2 regions of the Streptomyces sp. NPDC002795 genome follow, and region 2 is predicted to be linked to the other one. Evidence: predicted binding sites of a transcription regulator. Region 2 holds the regulator's gene; the other holds the start of a gene.
What was found. Region 2 encodes HspR, which represses chaperone genes until heat shock. Its sites were predicted from a motif close to TTGAGNNNNNNNNNCTCAA; they were not measured.
Positions count from the first base shown of each region.

Region 1: the regulator HspR is predicted to act here: its motif matches at 2,194-2,212, upstream of lon (endopeptidase La).

Region 1 covers NZ_JBIAQB010000002.1:4,582-10,710, forward strand. Annotated here, with positions in the region: gene lon (endopeptidase La) at 1-2,171, opposite strand, end outside; gene ACFYWS_RS04550 (spermidine synthase) at 2,360-3,052, shown strand; gene ACFYWS_RS04555 (response regulator transcription factor) at 3,146-3,883, shown strand; gene ACFYWS_RS04560 (ATP-binding protein) at 3,961-5,022, shown strand; gene ACFYWS_RS04565 (multifunctional oxoglutarate decarboxylase/oxoglutarate dehydrogenase thiamine pyrophosphate-binding subunit/dihydrolipoyllysine-residue succinyltransferase subunit) at 5,262-6,129, shown strand, end outside.
Region 2 covers NZ_JBIAQB010000012.1:76,517-82,645, reverse strand. Annotated here, with positions in the region: gene ACFYWS_RS31670 (LuxR C-terminal-related transcriptional regulator) at 1-914, shown strand, start outside; gene ACFYWS_RS31665 (sugar ABC transporter substrate-binding protein) at 928-2,052, opposite strand; gene ACFYWS_RS31660 (GNAT family N-acetyltransferase) at 2,242-2,763, opposite strand; gene ACFYWS_RS31655 (heat shock protein transcriptional repressor HspR) at 2,835-3,296, opposite strand; gene dnaJ (molecular chaperone DnaJ) at 3,302-4,489, opposite strand; gene grpE (nucleotide exchange factor GrpE) at 4,526-5,182, opposite strand; gene dnaK (molecular chaperone DnaK) at 5,179-6,129, opposite strand, start outside.

The sequences.
Region 1 (6,129 bases), on a different contig from region 2:
GTCATCGCCACATCCGTACGGACGAGCCGCCCGCTCAGCAGGGACGCGAGCGCCGCCGTCATCGTGACGCCCGCGCTCGGCCCGTCCTTCGGGACGGCGCCCGCCGGGAAGTGGATGTGCGCGCCGCGCTCCTTCAGGTCGGCGACGGGCAGCTCCAGTTCCGCGCCGTGCGAGCGGAGGAAGGAGAGCGCGATCTGCGCCGACTCCTTCATGACGTCACCGAGCTGACCGGTGAGGGTCAGGCCCGCCGCGCCCGTCTCCGGGTCGGCGAGGGACGCCTCCACGTAGAGCACGTCGCCCCCGGCACCCGTCACCGCGAGCCCCGTCGCGACGCCCGGCACGGACGTGCGCCGCTCGGCCGGGTCCTGCGCCGACTCGGGCACGTGGTGCGGACGACCGATCAGGGCCCGCAGGTCACGCTCGCCGACGGTGAACGGCAGTTCCCGCTCGCCCAGTTCGTGCTGCGCGGCCACCTTGCGGAGCACCCGCGTCACGGACCGCTCCAGATTGCGGACGCCGGCCTCGCGCGTGTACTCGCCCGCCAGCTTGCGCAGCGCGTCGTCGCCGATGGTGACCTCGTCGGCCGCGAGCCCCGCGCGGTCCAGCTGGCGCGGCACCAGGTGGTCGCGGGCGATGACGACCTTCTCGTCCTCGGTGTAGCCGTCGAGGCGGACCAGCTCCATGCGGTCGAGCAGGGCCTCGGGGATGGCTTCCAGGACGTTCGCGGTCGCCAGGAAGACGACGTCGCTCAGGTCCAGCTCCACCTCCAGGTAGTGGTCGCGGAAGGTGTGGTTCTGTGCCGGGTCGAGGACTTCGAGCAGCGCCGCGGCCGGGTCCCCGCGGAAGTCGGAGCCCACCTTGTCGACCTCGTCGAGGAGGACCACCGGGTTCATCGACCCGGCCTCCTTGATGGCGCGCACGATGCGGCCCGGCAGGGCACCCACGTACGTACGCCGGTGGCCGCGGATCTCCGCCTCGTCCCGTACGCCGCCGAGGGCGACGCGGACGAACTTACGGCCCATGGAGTGCGCCACGGACTCGCCGAGCGAGGTCTTGCCGACGCCGGGAGGTCCGACGAGCGCGAGAACGGCGCCCCCGCGCCGCCCGCCGACCACACCGAGGCCGCGGTCCGCGCGGCGCTTGCGCACGGCCAGGTATTCGGTGATCCGCTCCTTCACGTCGTCCAGGCCCGCGTGCTCGGCGTCGAGGACGGCGCGGGCGCCCTGGATGTCGTAACTGTCCTCGGTCCGCTCGTTCCACGGGAGTTCGAGGACGGTGTCGAGCCAGGTGCGGATCCAGGACCCCTCGGGCGACTGGTCGCTCGCCCGCTCCAGCTTCTCGACCTCCTTGAGCGCGGCCTCGCGCACCGTCTCCGGAAGGTCGGCGGCCTCGACGCGGACCCGGTAGTCGTCGGACTCCTCGGCCGCGTCCTTGGCGTCACCGTTCAGCTCGCGCAGTTCCTTGCGCACGGCGTCGAGCTGGCGCCGCAGCAGGAACTCGCGCTGCTGCTTGTCGACGCCTTCCTGGACGTCCTTGGCGATGCTCTCCGCGACGTCCTGTTCGGCGAGGTGGTCGCGCAGGTGCTGGGTCGCCAGCTTCAAGCGCTCCACCGGGTCGGCCGCTTCGAGCAGCTCGACCTTCTGGGCGGTGGTGAGGAACGGCGAGTAGCCGGAGTTGTCGGCTAGCGCGGACACGTCGTCGATGGCCTGGACGCGGTCCACGACCTGCCAGGCGCCGCGCTTCTTCAGCCAGTTCGTGGCGAGGGCCTTGTACTCCTTGACGAGTTCGGTGACGGCGCCCGGCAGGGGCTCGGGAACCTCCTCCTCGACGGTCAGGCCCTCCACCCACAGGGCGGCGCCCGGCCCGGTCGTGCCGGCGCCGATGCGCACGCGGCCGACGCCGCGGATCAGGGCGCCGGGGTCGCCGTCGGCGAGGCGGCCGACCTGCTCGACGGTGCCGAGCACACCGGTGTTCGCGTACGTCCCGTCGACGCGTGGAACAAGCAGCACCCTCGGCTTGCTGGGTCCAGTACGCGCGGCGGCCTGCGCGGCCTCCACCGCGGCTCGTACGTCGGTGTCGCTGAGGTCCAGGGGCACCACCATTCCGGGCAGCACGACCTCGTCGTCGAGCGGCAGCACGGGCAGGGTGAGCGGTGTGGACGTCGAAGCCATGATCTCCCCTTTGGCAGTCAAGTTGAGTTACATGGGCTCAATGCTCGGGAGCCTCCAGATGTTCCGTCCCGGGCGTTCGCTGTCAGCGATCACGACTGTCGCGGCAGTCGGGTCACCCTCTGTGACGAGTTCCATGTGAGACGTGGACCACAGAAAATGCCCGCGCGCCCACCACCTCGTCGGCCACAATGGCGGCCATGACGACCCTGCTCCACCCCGATCAACCCGTCGTCCTCGATCGCCGCGAAGGCCCCTTCGGCGAGGTGGTCCTGCGCCGTCACGGCGACCTGCTCCAGATCATCGCCAACGGCACGTTCCTGATGGACACTTCGGACGGCCGCTCCGAGCGCCGCCTCGTCGACGCGGCGCTCTCGGCCCTCCCCGCCCACGAGAGGCCGCGCGTCCTCATCGGCGGCCTCGGCGTCGGCTTCTCCCTCGCGCACGCGGCCGCGGACCCGCGCTGGGGCGGCATCACGGTCGTCGAGCGGGAGCCCGCGATCATCGACTGGCACCGGCGCGGCCCGCTGCGCGAGCTGTCCGCCGAGGCCCTCGCCGACCCTCGTACGGACATCGTCGAGGCCGACCTCGTACGGCATCTGCACACGGCCACGGACACCTATGACGCGCTCTGCCTCGACATCGACAACGGCCCCGACTGGACCGTCACCGAGGACAACGACACCCTTTACGGACCGGCCGGCCTCGCCGCCTGCGCGGATCGACTCGACCCGGGCGGTGTTCTCGCCGTATGGTCCGCACAGCCGTCAGCAAATTTTGAAGAAACCTTGCGGAATGCCGGATTCCAGGCGGTGCGCACCGAAGAGATCCCGGTTGTCCGGGGCGTCCCTGACGTGGTGCACCTCGCACTGAGGCCCACGTAGCCGACCGGCGGTAACTCCCCGTACGCTGACGTCCGAAACCCGATCATTCAAGCGTCAAGCGCGTCACGACGGCGCGCACTCAGGGGCGGGGCGATGGAGCAGACACACACCTCCCACAACACCACCACGACGACTCAGGGAGCCCAGCGACGGGTCCTTGTCGTCGAGGACGATCCGACCATCGTCGATGCCATCGCCGCCCGACTGCGTGCCGAGGGATTCCTCGTGCAAACCGCGCAGGACGGCCCGGCGGCGGTGGACACGGCCGAGGCCTGGCAGCCCGACCTGCTGATCCTCGACATCATGCTGCCCGGCTTCGACGGCCTGGAGGTCTGCCGCCGCGTGCAGGCCCAGCGTCCCGTGCCGGTCATGATGCTCACGGCCCGCGACGACGAGACGGACATGCTGGTTGGCCTCGGTGTGGGAGCCGACGACTACATGACCAAACCGTTCTCCATGCGGGAGCTGGCGGCGCGCGTGCACGTGCTGCTGCGCCGGGTCGAGCGGGCCGCGCTGGCCGCCACGACACCGCGCAGCGGCATACTGCGGCTCGGCGAGCTGGAGATCGACCACGCGCAGCGTCGCGTGCGGGTGCGGAGTGAGGACGTGCATCTCACCCCGACCGAGTTCGACCTTCTCGTGTGCCTGGCGAACACGCCGCGCGCGGTCCTCTCCCGTGAGCAGCTGCTCGCCGAGGTGTGGGACTGGGCGGACGCCTCGGGCACCCGCACCGTCGACAGCCACATCAAGGCGCTGCGCCGGAAGATCGGTGCGGAGCGCATCCGTACCGTGCACGGCGTGGGCTACGCACTGGAGACGCCGAACCCGTGAGCGGTGCGGACCGGAACCGGACACCGGGCGGGCGGCCGCACCGGCCGCCGTTCAACCCTCAGTGGGCGTCCGGCGGTCTGCGCCCCTTCTCCGTCAAGGCGAAGCTCGGCACGCTCGTCGTCGTCTCCGTCTTCATCACCACGGGCCTGCTCATGGTGGCGATGTACACGGCGACGGAGCTGCGCTTCATCACCGTCTTCTCCATCATCGCCACGCTGCTGATCACGCAGTTCGTGGCGCACTCGCTGACGGCTCCGCTCGACGAGATGAACACGGTCGCCCGGTTCATCTCCAACGGCGACTACTCGCGCCGGGTCCGCGGCGCGGGCCGGCGCGACGAGATCGGTGACCTCGCGGTCACCATCAACCGCATGGCCGACGAGCTGGCGGCCCAGGACCAGCAGCGCAAAGAGCTCGTGGCCAATGTGTCGCACGAGCTGCGCACGCCCATCGCGGGCCTGCGCGCGGTCCTGGAGAACGTCGTGGACGGCGTCATGGCCGCCGATCCCGAGACGATGCGCACGGCGCTCAAACAGACGGAGCGGCTCGGCCGCCTCGTCGACACACTGCTCGACCTGTCCCGCCTGGACAACGGCGTCGTGCCCCTCAAGACGCGCCGCTTCGAGGTCTGGCCGTACCTGTCGGGCGTCCTGAAGGAAGCCAACATGGCGGTCTCCCAGCGCGCGGGACTCGCCTCGGGCTCCGGCACCCACACGCGTACGGACGTCCATCTGCACCTCGACGTCTCGCCCCCCGAGCTGACGGCGCACGCCGACCCGGAGCGCATCCACCAGGCCGTCGCGAACCTCATCGACAACGCGGTGAAGCACTCCCCGCAGCACGGCCGTGTCACCGTGCTCGCCCGGCGCGGCCCCTACCCCGAGTCGCTGGAGCTCGAAGTGCTCGACGAGGGCCCCGGCATCCCGCAGTCCGAGTGGCACAAGGTCTTCGAGCGCTTCAACCGGGGCGACTCCGACAGCGGCGGCCAGAAGGGCAAGGGCGACGGCGGCACCGGACTCGGCCTCGCCATCGCCCGCTGGGCCGTCGAACTGCACGGCGGGCAGATCCGGGTGGCCGAATCCACTCGCGGCTGCCGGATCAGGGTCACTCTTCCGGGAGAGCCCGGAACACCAAGTTGACGTAGGGTTTCGGTCAGGCACGGGTCAAGAGCGCGCCGGGCGTACGAGAACACGCCGGGCGCGCATCCGAACGTACCGAAACCCCGCTTGTTTCCCGCCATTCAACGGCCCGAAACGCGATTTCCGGTGTGACTTACGCGACGGATCACGGCCCGGTCTGCACGTCCCGCGAATGGAGGCGTAGCCTTTATTCCCGCTGTCCATCACCTTGTGAGAAGCGGAAGAGGGCGGTTACCGCCGTGTCGCCACAGTCCCCCAGTAACTCGAGCATCTCCACCGAGACCGACCAAGCCGGGCAGGGTAAGAACCCTGCCGCTGCCTTCGGACCCAACGAGTGGCTCGTCGACGAGATCTATCAGCAGTACCTCCAGGACCCGAATTCGGTTGACCGAGCCTGGTGGGACTTCTTCGCCGACTACAAGCCAGGTGCCGCGGCCGCGGGGGCCGCGACGACCCCGAAGCCGGCCGAGAAGCCAGCGGCCCCGGCCGCACCCGCAGCGCAGGCCCCCGCCGCGCCCGCGAAGCCCGCAGCCGCAGCTCCCGCACAGGCTGCCGCTCCGGCCCCCGCGAAGCCCGCCACTCCGGCCGCGCCCACCGCGCCGAAGCCGGCCGCTGCCGCCACCCCTGTACCGAAGAAGGCTGAAGAAGTGACGACCGAGGCCCCTGTCGGCCCCGAGCTCGTGACGCTGCGCGGCCCCGCCGCCGCCGTCGCGAAGAACATGAACAAGTCCATCGAGGTCCCCACGGCGACGTCCGTGCGCGCGGTCCCGGTGAAGCTGCTGTTCGACAACCGCATCGTCATCAACAACCACCTGAAGCGCGCCCGCGGCGGGAAGATCTCCTTCACGCACCTCATCGGGTACGCCATGGTGCAGGCCATCAAGGCCATGCCGTCGATGAACTACTCCTTCGCGGAGAAGGACGGCAAGCCGACGCTGGTCAAGCCGGACCACATCAACTTCGGTCTGGCCATCGACCTCGTGAAGCCGAACGGCGACCGCCAGCTGGTCGTCGCGGGCATCAAGAAGGCCGAGACGCTGAACTTCTTCGAGTTCTGGCAGGCCTACGAGGACATCGTCCGGCGCGCCCGTGACGGCAAGCTCGGCA
Region 2 (6,129 bases):
CCCGTGCGCTGCGCGAGGGCCGCGTCCACAAGCGCGACACCGAACCGGCGCCGTGCCTGCTGCGCTTCGGCCTCCTCGTGCCCGCCGACGACGATCCGACGACCCTGCGACCGGTGGCCCCGGCGGTCGCGCTGCCGCGTCTTCTCGGTTCGTACGAGGAGGAGATCGTCCGGCAGCGGCGGCGCAGTTCGCGGCTCGCCGACCAGTTCGCGCCGCTGATCGCGCTGGAGACGCAGCGCGCCTCGGTGCCCAGTACGCCCATGTTCCGTGTCCTGATGGGGTTCCAGCGGATCAACGAGGCGATCGACGAGGCCGCGGGCGAGGCCTGTCTTGAGCTGCTGACCATCCAGCCGGGCGGCCGGCGGCCGCCGCGGGGGCTCGCCGCGGCGCTCCCCCGCGAGCAGGCCCTCCTCAGCGGCGGCGGCCGGATGCGCACGCTGTACCAGCACACGGCCCGGCACTCCCCCGCCGTCACGGCGCACTACGAGCAGCTCGTCGGCGACGTCCAGGTCCGCACGCTCGACGAGGTCACCGAGCGGCTCGTCATGCTGGACCGCACGGTCGCCTTCATCCCCGCGAACCCGGACCGCACGGTGGCCCTGGAGGTCCGCCACCCGGCGCTGATCACCTACCTGGCCACGACGTTCGAGCGCCTGTGGCAGCTGGCCACGCCGATGTTCCCGCAGGCGGCCGTCGAGGAGCTGACGGCGGACGGCGTGACGACGCGCCAGCGCACGATCGCGACGCTGCTCATCGAGGGCCACACGGACGCGGTGATCGCGGAGCGGCTCGGCATGAACATCCGCACGGTCCGCGTGCACATCGCGAAGCTGGCGGCGACGCTCGGCAGCGACAGCAGGGCCCAACTGGGCTATCTGATCGGCCAGTCGGGCATCCTGGAGGACGCGGACTAGGGCGTGCGGGCGGTCACTTCAATCCGGCCTCCGCGCACGCCTGTGCGTACCTCGGCGTGCAGATCTGCGACAACTTGAAGATCTTGTCCTTGACGACGGTGCTCTTGATGTTGTCCTTGGTGAGCGCGACGACGCTGACGCTCGCCGTCCTGATCTGCTTGTCGGTCGGGCTGTCGGTGCGGTCCATCGCCAGCGCCTCGAACTCGATGTCGCGGCCCTGCGAGATCCGTACGGCCATCTCGGCGGCGGTCTGCGCCTCGTCGGGGTACGGCTTGTAGACGCTCATGTACTGCTCGCCGCCGAGGATCCGCTGTACGGCGGCGAGTTCGGCGTCCTGCCCGGTGATCGGCGGCATCTCGCTGACACCGGCCTCCTTCAGGGCCGCGATCACGCCGCCCGCCATCCCGTCGTTGGCGACGTACACGCCCGCGATGTCGTCCACGCCGAGCGCGTTGATGGCCTGCTCCATGTTGGCCTTGGCGTTGGACGGCTTCCAGCCCTCGGTGTCGTACGACTTCGCGACGGTCACGGCGTTGCCGAGCTCCGCGCGGGCGGCGGCCTTGAACTGCGCGGCGTTGGGGTCGCTGGGCGAGCCGTTGATCATCACGACCTTGTCGCTCTTGGTGGCCTTGGCGCCACCGAGGGCGGAGATCAGCGCCTTGCCCTGGGTCTGGCCGACGAGCTCGTTGTCGAAGCCGACATAGGCGTCCACGGGCCCCTGCGCGAGCCGGTCGTACGCGATGACGTGGATCCCCGCGTTCTTCGCCTTGCGCACGGCCGGGGCGATGTCCTTGGCGTCCACGGCGTCGACGACGACCGTGTCGACCTTCGCGGCGATCATCTCCTGCATCTGCTCGCGCTGGAGCGCCGCGTTCCCCTTGGCGTTGGCGTAGACCAGCTCCCCCTGGCCGCCGGTCAGCTTCGCCACCTGACGCTCGAAGATGGGGTGGTCGAACTTCTCGTAGCGGGCGGTCTCCTTCTCCGGGAGCAGCAGACCGATCTTGACATCGTTGCCCTTGGTGGTGGACGCGCTGGGTCCGTTGTCGTCGCCCGGCAGCACACCACCGCAGGCCGAGAGCGAGACGACCAGGACGGATGCGGCGCCGGCCATGGCGGCGCAACGCATACGCGTGTTCATGTGCGGATACCTCCCTGACGTGGCCGCGACGGTGCGGCCGAGGTGGCTCGAAGCCAACTCGCCCGCCCATTGACCGTCAAGAGGTGAAGCCACACCGCAACGAAATCGGGTCCATTACTTCTTCACATGAAGCCGAAGACGGCGAATACCGGACACCTTCGCAAGGTACCCAAGACCTTCACAGGATCCTCAGGCCTGGAACTCCGTCAGATCGATCGCGTACAGGCTGTGACCCTCCACCCTGCCGGGCAGCGGCGTCATCCCCAGCTTGTGGAGAACTTTCTCCGAAGAGGTGTCGTTCTCCGCGGTGACCGCCACGACCCGGTCGATGCCCCGGTCCTGAACCGCGAACTCCAGCGTGGCCTGCGCCGCCTCCGAGGCGTACCCCTGGCCCCAGAACTGTCGCGCGAGCCGCCACTGGATGCCGATCTGCTCCGCCACCTGCGGCGGGGCGTCGGGAACGTACAGGCCGACGGCACCCGCCAGTTCGCCGGAGCCGAGGAGTTCCACGGCGAAGACCCCGAAGCCCTCGTCGTCCCACTCCTCCTCCCAGCGCTCGATGTCCTCGGCGGTCTCGTCGAGGGAACGCGGGGCGCCGTCGCCGATGCGGCTCATCACGGCCGGGTCGGCCTGGATCTCGGCGAGCGGGGCGAGGTCGTCGTCCGGCAGCCAGCGGCGCAGGAGGAGGCGGGGGGTGCGGATCTCGGTCATGGCTCCATCCTGCGGCATACGAAAGGGCCCCGGAGACAACGCCTCCGGGGCCCTTCACGCATGAGTGCCGGCTACTGCTCGGACGACCGCTTCGGCCGCCACACCACCAGCGCGCTCGTCTGCTGGACCTCCTGGTACGGGACCAGGTCCCGGCGGTACGAGGCGTGCACCGCCGCCTCGCGCTGCTGGATCGCGGAGGCCGCGCTGTCCACTGCCGAGGAGAGCTCGGCCACGCGGGACTGCAGCGCGGCGACCTGGTTCTCCAGCTCGATGATGCGCTTGATGCCGGCCAGATTGATGCCCTCGGCCTGCGACAACTGCTGCACCGCACGGAGCAGTTCGATGTCGCGGGCCGAGTAGCGCCTGCCTCGCCCGGCCGTGCGGTCGGGCGAGACCAGGCCGAGCCGGTCGTACTGGCGCAGGGTCTGTGGGTGCAGGCCGGACAGCTGTGCCGCCACCGAAATGACGTACACCGGCGTCTCGTCGGTCAGTTCGTACGGGTTGCTTCTCCGACGACCGGGCTGCCCGTCCATCACACTCACGCTCCCTTCGCGGCCTTGAACAGTTCTGCCCGCACGTCGGTGTCCTCAGTCGCCTTGCGGTACGACTCGAGCGCCGAACGGGCGTCCTCCGACAGGTCCTTGGGGACGTCCACCTCGACGGTCACCAGCAGGTCCCCGCGCGTGCCGTCCTTGCGGACGGCACCCTTGCCGCGGGCCCGCATCGTCCGCCCGTTCGGCGTGCCCTCGGGCAGCTTCAGGGTGACGGCGGGGCCGCCGAGCGTGGGCACCTTGACCTCGGCGCCGAGCGCCGCCTCGGTGAACGTCACCGGGACGGTGACGGTGAGGTTGTCGCCCTTGCGGCCGAAGACCGGGTGGGCGTCGACGTGCACGACGACGTACAGATCGCCCGCGGGGCCGCCCCGTTCACCGGGTGCGCCCTTGCCGCGGAGCCGGATGCGCTGGCCGTCGGAGACCCCCGCGGGGATCCTGACCTGCATGGTGCGCGAGGACTTCGCCCGCCCGCTGCCCTTGCAGGCATCGCACGGTGTCTCGGCGATCAGGCCGCGGCCCTTGCAGTCCACGCACGGGTCGGTGAGGGAGAAGCCGCCACCGCCGCCCCGCGAGACCTGTCCCGTACCGACGCAGGTCGGGCACACGCGCGGTGTGCCGTTCGCGTCGCCGGTGCCGGAGCACGCCTTGCAGGGGGCCTGGGAGGACATCCGCAGCGGGACCGTGGCCCCGTCCACCGCCTCGGTGAAGCTGAGCGTCACCTCGGACTCGATGTCCTGGCCCCGGCGCGGCTGCGTACGCGTACCCGCGCCCGCGCCGCCCCGGTTGAACAGGCCACCGAACACATCGCCGATGCCGCCGCCGAAGCCGCCCTGCCCCGCCTGGCCCTGGGCGCCGCCTCCGAAGAGGTCGCCCAGGTCGAAGTTGAACGAGCCGTTGCCGCCGGCGCCGCCGGGTCCCGGTCGGAACCCGCCGCTGCCGAACAGGGCGCGCGCCTCGTCGTACTCCTTGCGCTTCTTGGGGTCACCGAGGATGTCGTTCGCCTCGGAGATCTCCTTGAAGCGCTCCTCCGCCTTGTCGTTGCCCTTGTTGGCGTCGGGGTGGTTCTCGCGGGCGAGCTTGCGGTACGCCTTCTTGATCTCGGCGTCGGTGGCGTCCTTGGGGACGCCGAGGACCTTGTAGTAGTCCTTCTCGATGAAGTCCTTGGTGCTCATCGGCCTCGACGTCCCTCCTTACCCGTGTGTGTGACGTCAGCCCTCTTCCGGGCCACCGTTCTCCTTCTCGGCATCCTTGTCGGCTGCCTCGTCCGCCTTCGCGCCCGGCTGCGGCTCGGCCACGGCCACCCGCGCGGGGCGGATGGTGCGCTCGCCGATCCGGTAACCCGGCTGAAGGATCGCCACGCAGGTCGTCTCCGTGACGTCCGGCGCGTAGGAGTGCATCAGGGCCTCGTGCACGGTCGGGTCGAAGGGCTCGCCCTCCTTGCCGAACTGCTGAAGGCCCATCTTCGCGGCGACCGTCTCCAGGGATTCGGCCACCGACTTGAAGCCGCCGACGAGCTCGCCGTGCTCCCGGGCACGGCCGATGTCGTCGAGAACGGGAAGCAGCTCGGTCAGGAGGTTCGCGACAGCGACCTCCTTGACCGTGACGCGGTCCCGCTCCACACGGCGCCGGTAGTTCTGGTATTCGGCCTGCAGCCGCTGGAGGTCCGTGGTGCGCTCGTTGAGCGCGGTACGCACCTGGTCCAGCTGCGCGGTGAGGGCAACGTCCGATACGGAAGCTGAGTCCCCGGCCGGGGCCGCCCCCTCCTTGTCGGAGGGAGCGGCCTGCGGCTCGGCGTCGTCGGGGGTGGCGCCGGAGGGGACGTCAGGCTTCTCGTTCTCCTCGAAGCCCGGGGTCTCCTCCGTCACGCGGCACCGTCCTTGCGGTCCTTGTCCTCGTCGACGATCTCGGCGTCCACGACGTCGTCGTCGGCCTTGGCGTCACCCTGCGGGGCGTCGCCCTGCGGGGCCTCGGCGCCACCGGCGGCCTGGGCGTCGGCGTACATGGCCTGGCCCAGCTTCTGCGAGACGGCGGCGACCTTCTCGGTGGCGGTGCGGATCTCGGCCGAGTCCTCGCCCTTGAGCTTCTCCTTCAGCTCGGTGAGCGCCTCCTCGACCTCGGTCTTCACCTCGGCGGGAACCTTCTCCTCGTTGTCCTTGAGGAACTTCTCCGTCTGGTAGACGAGCTGCTCGCCCTGGTTGCGGGACTCGGCGGCCTCGCGGCGGGCGTGGTCCTCGTCCGCGTACTTCTCGGCCTCTTCGCGCATCCGGTTGACCTCGTCCTTCGGCAGCGAGGAGCCACCGGTGACGGTCATCTTCTGCTCCTTGCCCGTGCCGAGGTCCTTGGCCGTGACGTGCATGATGCCGTTGGCGTCGATGTCGAAGGCGACCTCGACCTGCGGGACACCGCGCGGGGCCGGCGGCAGACCGGTCAGCTCGAACATTCCGAGCTTCTTGTTGTACGCCGCGATCTCGCGCTCGCCCTGGTAGACCTGGATCTGCACCGACGGCTGGTTGTCCTCGGCCGTCGTGAAGATCTCGGAGCGCTTGGTCGGGATCGTGGTGTTGCGCTCGATGAGCTTCGTCATGATCCCTCCCTTGGTCTCGATACCGAGGGACAGCGGGGTCACGTCGAGGAGCAGGACGTCCTTGACCTCGCCCTTGAGGACACCGGCCTGGAGCGCGGCGCCGATGGCGACGACCTCGTCCGGGTTGACGCCCTTGTTGGCCTCGTTGCCCGCGGTCAGTTCCTTGACCAGCTCGGCGACGGCCGGCATACGGGTCGAACCACCGACGAGAACGACGTGGTCGATCTC